Regions from separate parts of the Burkholderia aenigmatica genome, predicted to be linked through region 2. Evidence: predicted binding sites of a transcription regulator. Region 2 holds the regulator's gene; the other holds the start of a gene.
What was found. Region 2 encodes FNR, which switches genes on or off when oxygen is low (the NO sensors DNR and NnrR bind a similar motif). Its sites were predicted from a motif close to TTGATNNNNATCAA; they were not measured.
Positions count from the first base shown of each region.

Region 1: ACN8ZM_RS35730 (universal stress protein) is a predicted target of FNR. The motif match lies at 1,710-1,723, and genes of this name have one in related genera.

Region 1 is NZ_CP184470.1:737,596-741,075, reverse strand. It holds gene ACN8ZM_RS35735 (hypothetical protein) at 1-1,643, shown strand, start outside; gene ACN8ZM_RS35730 (universal stress protein) at 1,806-2,282, shown strand; gene ACN8ZM_RS35725 (DUF2964 family protein) at 2,298-2,489, shown strand; gene ACN8ZM_RS35720 (hypothetical protein) at 2,622-3,480, opposite strand, start outside.
Region 2 is NZ_CP184469.1:2,993,615-2,997,094, forward strand. It holds gene ACN8ZM_RS30540 (DUF3005 domain-containing protein) at 1-190, shown strand, start outside; gene ACN8ZM_RS30545 (universal stress protein) at 776-1,243, shown strand; gene fnr (fumarate/nitrate reduction transcriptional regulator Fnr) at 1,347-2,093, shown strand; gene ACN8ZM_RS30555 (LysR family transcriptional regulator ArgP) at 2,142-3,035, opposite strand; gene ACN8ZM_RS30560 (LysE/ArgO family amino acid transporter) at 3,155-3,480, shown strand, end outside.

The DNA of each region.
Region 1 (3,480 bases), on a different replicon from region 2:
TGCCCGGCACGCTGCACGTCGACTGCTCGCTCGGCGCGAACGGAACGGGCTCGCCCGCGACGCTCGGCTCCGCCGCGAATCCGATTCACGATCTCGCGACGCTGAACCGGATCGTGCTCGCGCCCGGCATGCATGTGCGCTTCAAGCGCGGCACGACCTGCGACGGCAGCTTTACGCCCGCGCCGGGCAGCACCGGCGCGGCCGGCGCGCCCATCGTCGTTGACGCATACGGTGACCCGAAGGCGCCGCGCCCCGTCATCGCGGCCGGCTGCACCGATGCGACGGCCGATCCCGACCAGTCGATCACCGAGCAGCACAAGACGCCGAGCGGGTTCAGCGGCTACTACTCGCTGTGCAAGTCGGACAATCCCACCGTGAATCGTGCGGCCATCTATCTGTACAACACCCAGTACTGGGAGATCCGCTCGCTCGAGCTGACCAACGATGCGACGACGCCCGGCGGGCGCCTCGGGCTGTATGTGCGGCTGGAAGATTACGGCACGGGCAGCCACTATCACGTCGACGACGTGTACGTGCATCACGTGCGCGGCTATCTGAAAGACGTCGCCGGCAATACGGTCGGGTCGTACAAGACGACCGGCGGGATGCTGTTCGAAGTGACCCGCGACAACGAAGTCGTCGGCACGAAGGAAAAGCGGACCGGCTTCGACGACATCGCGGTCGAGAACAGCGAGATCTACAACGTCGACGCGGTGGCGCTGTCGACGCGATCCGCGTGGATGTGCCGGGAAGGCGGCGCGCCGTGCGGCGACTATCCGCCGTACAAGGGCAACTCGGCCTACCTCACGAATCCGGCCACGCAGGCAGCGACCGACTATTTCCCGATGACGCGCGTCGTGTTCCGCAACAACCTGATCCACAACGTCGGCGGCGACGGCATCATCGTCCGCACGGCAACCGCGCCGCAGGTCGAGGCGAATCACCTGTACGACATCTGGATGCGGGCGCCGGGCAACAGCGCCGGTGCCTGGGCGATCAACACGGACGATGCGCTGTTCCGCTACAACGAAGTCAACGGCGTGCGGCTGCAGAACAATATCGAGGCCGGCGACGGGATGGCGTTCGACGCCGATCTCGGCACGCGCAACACGCGCGTGGCCGCGAACTTCAGCCACGACAACGACGGCGGGCTGATGCTGTTCTGCGGGTGCGGTTCCGACGGGCTCGGCCACGTCGCGCAGGAAACCGGTGCGATCGTCGAGAACAACCTGAGCCTGAACGACAAGCGGCGGATCGTGTCCGCCGCGGGCTCGGCCGATTCCGTCGTGCGCGACAACGTCGTGATCACGCGCACGCCGGGCCTGATCACGCCGATCGTCGAAAACCTCAGCTATGCGAACGCGTTCCAGGTGACGGGCAACCGCTTCTACAACGCATCGGACAGCGGCGCGATCTTCCGGACGAAGAATCCGCAAGGCAGCTACGCCAACATCGTGTGGAGCGGCAACACGTACTTCGGCTACGCGGCGGACCCCGAATTCACCGGGCCGAACTATCGTCACGGCGCCCAGCCCGATACGGTCCTGCCGTTCGCGGGACAGGACGTGGAGGCGGTCGCCAGCGCATGGTCGCGTGCCAGCGGGTTCGACAAGTACAAGTACCGCGCGCCGCACGCACGATGACGCACAGGCCGCCGGCGCGGGGCGGCGCCCTGCGTCGGCCGGTCGCAGTGTGAATGCCGGCGCGACTTGATCGCCGTCAACATTCGAACCCGCCATCCGCCGATGATGGTGACAGGGCCGCGCGCGATCAGACGCGCGGCCAATCACCCCAGCGAGGTTCGCATGTACGAGAAGATCATGGTGGCCGTCGACGGCAGCGCTTCGTCGAAACAGGCGCTTGCCGAGGCAGTGAAGGTTGCGCTGGCAGGCGACGCGCACGTCAGCGTCGTGTACGTGGTGGACAAGTCGGTGTTGTTCACGTACGCGGGCCGTTTCGACCCGCACGCGCTGGTCGAGGAAATCCGCGACGACGGGCGCAAGGTGCTGCGCGAAGCGGAGCAGATCATCGCGCTGGCTGGCGCGAAGGGCGAGGCCGAACTCGTCGAGACCGAGAGCATCGGCGAGGACATCGCGGAACGCCTGCAGCGCTACGTGAAGGAAGGCGGGATCGATCTCGCGGTGGTCGGCACGCACGGGCGGCGCGGCATCCGGCGCGTGCTGCTCGGCAGTGTCGCCGAGCGCTTCGTGCGCGGCTCGAAGTGCCCGGTGCTGCTGATCCGCGGTGACGATGACGACGACGCAGCGGCTGCCGCTGCTTAACGCGGCGGGTGCGCGATGATACGTCGCCAGTACCGGATCGTCGTCGCGGCGATCGCCGTGTTCATGTCGCTCGCGGGGATGATGGCCGTCGTGTCGGGGCTGCTGTTCGACAATGCGATGGCGCTGCGCGGCGGCGCGGTCGCGCTGGTCGTCGGCGTGGCGGGCTTCGTCGTGATGCTCAATCCGGGCGCGAAAGGCGAGGAGTGACGGAAGCGAGCGTGGTCGGCCTCGTCCGGTGATGGCGGCGGTGCCGGACTAAGCCGGCAGCCGCTTTCCACGCTTCTGCCGACAGCTGTTGCCGCGCCATGTGTCCGCTTGCCTGTCCGCTCGCGTCGCCGGTTACTCGCTTGCCGTACCCGGCGCCTTCGCGCCATCCTGCCCGAGCGGTATCGCCAGCCGCTTCAACGTCTCCGCCAGGTCCGTGTTCTCGGGCTGGACCTTCCGCGCCTGCGCGAACGCATCGCGCGCGGCATCTTCTCGGCCCAGCTTCCACAGCACTTCACCCTTGTGCGTCAGCCCGCTCGCATAGGCTTCGCGCGCACCCTTGTCCCTGTCGTCGTCCTTCGCGAAGATCGCGATCGACCGGTCGAACCACGTCAGCGCGTCGTCGTTGCGACCGAGGCGATACAGTGCCCAGCCCTTGCTGTCGAGCGCATACGCGTCGTTCGGTGACGTCGCCAGGTGCGCATCGATCATCGCCATCGCACGATCGATCTTCAGGCCCGCATTGACGAGGTCGTAACCGACGCTGTTCAACATGCGATCCGAGAAATGGCCGACCTCGAGCGCGGTGTCGATGCGGCCTTCGTCCCGCTCGGCAATCGCCAGCGCGACCATCTTGGCCGCGATCTGTTCCTGGAGTGCCCGGCCGAGGTGCTGGCCGTCGGCGACCAGGCTGCCGAGATACTGCGTGTAGAGATCGGGCACGCCCGGATTGCCGGCACGGTTGGCGATGTCCGTGGCGGGCCCGGCACACCAGTCGGTGTCCGCGGGCACGCGCAATACCGTGGGGTGCAACCAGAGCTTGCGGTCCACCTGCGATTGCGCGAAGACGGTATAGCCGTTGGCATCGATGTGCCCGCAGGCCAGGTATGCGCCCGTCACGTCGAGTACGTACGAGTAACGACCGTAGGGCCGCCCCGTCTCTTCGTCGATCACGCGAAACGTCCCGCCCATGTCGCCTTCGCCGACGACAGGC
Region 2 (3,480 bases):
CCCCGGCGGCAATCATCCGGCGTTCGCGCTGCGGGCGGGCTACATGGTGGTCGAGAAAGGCTTCGACGCGCCGCAGCCCATGAGCGATGCGCTGTTCGGCCCCGTCCACCGGATGTACGGCAGCGCGTACTGGCCCGGCCACCAGCGGCGGCCGGAGCGCGTATTCGAGCTGACGTCCGTACCGGGGTAGCGGGCGCGGCGTTTGAATCGATCGTTCGTTTGCGAACCGGCATCGGCCGACGGCCGATGGCCGGGGATCGGCGCGCGCCACTGTGCGCCGACCGCGCACGGGTAACCGCGCGCTGCAACAGCGGACGATTCCGCGCAGCGGCACCGGCGATTTCATGCATGCCGTGAATCGTACCAACGCACATGCGTTGATCGAGGTCATGTCGAAACGGCACGGTTGCGATTGAATGGCGATGGCGGCGATGCGTCCGCGTGACTGTCGCGCCGTGTCGATGCGACCGGCGTGCGCGGCGATGCGGGTGCACGTGCCGCACGTAACACCGATGCTTGCGCACGCCATCCGGTCGACGCTGCGGACGGCGGCGGCGACCACGCTGCACGACACGCGTCACACGGCGCGCGGCGCAGCATGCGCCACGTGCATGGCCGTGCGCCGCAGAAACGGCAGCGGCACCGCCACGCGGCACGGCCGGCACCTCACTGCAAAGTCCCGGTCATTGGTTTACTCTGCCTCGCAGCAGTGTGCATTGCCCCGCCCGATCGGCCATCCGGCCGACTTCGTTTCAACCCGCCACTCGGAGACACTATGTACAAGCGTATTCTGGTTGCCGTCGACGGCAGCGACACGTCCCGCCATGCGTTCGATGCCGCGCTGGCGCTCGCGAAATCGCACGGCGCCGAGCTGCAACCGTTCTACGTGGTCGAGAACGCCGCGATCTACTACAACGTGCCCGGCTACGATCCGTCCGTGCTGCGCGATCAGCTCGTCGCGCAAGGCAACGCACTCGCGAAGGACTTCACGACGCTGATGCAGGCAGCGGGCGTGAAAGGCGAGACGAAGCTGAGCGAAGCGACGTCGCTCAACGACGTATCGTCGCTGATCCTCGACGGCGCGAAAGCGTTCGATGCCGATCTCATCGTGCTCGGCACGCACGGCCGCCGCGGGTTCCGCCGCCTCGTGCTCGGCAGCATCGCCGAGCAATGCGTACGCCACGCCACGCTGCCCGTGCTGCTGATTCCGGCGGCCGCCAACGTCGACGAACCGGCTGCATGAACGGCGTTCGGCATGCGCGGCCGGTCGCGACGTTTTGTCACCCGACAGCCGCAAGTTGCGGTGGGACAATGATTCCGTCGATTCAACGCCGGAGTAAACGATCATGCTGACGCCCGTCGCTACACGTCCCGCCGCCACGCCTCATGCCGGCAGTTGGGCTCCTCGCCAGGCTGCGCACTGCTCGACGTGCGCCATGCGGCATCTGTGCATGCCGCAGGGCCTGGCGCCCGAAGCGCTCAGTCGCCTCGAGTCGGTCATCTGCGCGGCGCGCCCCGTCAAGCGCGGCGAAGCGCTGTTCCGCGAAGGCGACGCATTCGACAACCTATACGCGGTGCGTTCGGGTTCGCTGAAAACCGTCGCGACGCGCCACGACGGCCGCGAGCAGGTCACCGGCCTGCATCTCGCCGGCGAAGCGCTCGGCCTCGACGGCATCTGCGACGACACGCATCCGCGCACCGCGGTCGCGCTGGAAGACAGTTCCGTCTGCGTGATCCCGTACAGCGCGCTCAAGACGCTGTGCTCGGAAGCCGGTTCGATGCAGCTGCGCATGCACAAGCTGATGAGCGAACAGATCGTGCGCGAAACGTCGCAAACGATGCTGCTCGGTTCGCTCAATGCCGAAGAACGCGTCGCCGCGTTCCTGCTCGACGTATCGTCGCGCTACCTGAAGCGCGGTTACTCGCCGTCGGAGTTCAACCTGCGGATGACGCGCGAAGACATCGGCAGCTACCTCGGCATGACGCTCGAAACGGTCAGCCGCACGCTGTCGAAATTCCAGAAGCGCGGCCTGATCGAAATGCAGGGCCGCCACGTCCAGATCGTCGATTTCGACGGCCTGCAGCACCTCTGATGCCACACGGCGCGCCCCTCGCGCGCGCCACCCGCCTCGCCTCACCGATCAGTCGAGAAACAGCGCGGCGCGCGCCTTCAGCGCCGCGCTGAAATCGTCGAGCCAGCCGATCGACAGGCGCCAGCTCTGCCAGTACAGCTCGATGTCGACGGTTCGCCCGCGCGACATGTCGACCAGTTCGCCCGCCGCCAGCTGGCGGTCGACCATCCGGTCCGGACACATTCCCCATCCCAATCCCGTTTCGCACGCACGCAGGTAGCCCGCGACGTGCGGTATCCAGTGCTGCGGCGGATCGAGATCCGCGCGCGTCACGCGCCGGATGAAACGCGCCTGCAGCCCGTCCTTCGGATTGAACATCACGCACGGCGCGCGGCGCAGCGCATCGCGCGTGATGCCCGCGCCGAAGTAGCGCTCGTAAAACGCCGGCGAGCACACCGCGCGATAGCGGATGCGCCCGAGCCGCTCCGACCGGCACCCCTGGATCGGCTCGGCCTGCGCGGTCACGGCGCCCTGCACGCTGCCGTCGCGAATGCGCGACGCCGTGTAATCCTGGTCGTCGATCACGAGGTCGAGCAACGTCTCGCGCTCCGTGCAGAACGGCCCGACCGCGTCGATGAACCACGTCGCGACGCTGTCGTCGTTGACGGCCACACGCAACGTCGGCCACGCGCTCGCGATCTGACCCGGCAGCGCCGGCATCCGGCCCCCCAGCTCGGCCTCGAGCAGTTGCACGCGCTCGGTATGCCGGCACAGCAGCGCCCCTGACGTCGTCGCGACGCACGGCTGCCCGCGCTTGACGAGCACGCTGCCGACCCGTTCCTCCAGCAGCTTCACGCGCTGCGACACCGCCGACGCCGTGACATTCAGCTCCTTGGCTGCCCGCTCGAACGAGCCGTGCCGGATCACGGCCGCGAGGGCATCGAGCAACGCGTAGTCGAGCATTAGATTTCCTTAATCTGCATTAGGTGAATTAGCTTCTCTTATTTTCATGCTGACCGCAGACTAGCGCTACCCGATTCATCCGTCCACTGCTTCTACTGCTTCTACGGCTGTCACTCTCCATGAACTGGCTCGCTTTTTCCCACGGCGCCGCACTCTGCGGATCGCTCATCGTCACCATCGGCGCGCAGAACGCCTTCGTGCTGCGGCAGGGCATCATGCGCTCGCATATCGGCAAGATCGTGCTGCTGTGCGCACTGTCCGACATGATCCTGATCGGCGCGGGCGTCGGCGGCGCATCGGTGCTCGTCGAACGCTATCCGACCTTCGTCCACGTCGTGCTGTACGTCGGCCTCGCGTATCTCGCATGGTTCGGCATCAACGCGCTGCGCCGCGCGTTCAAGCCGGGTCACGAAACGCTCGACGTGCGCGGCGACGCGGTCGCGCC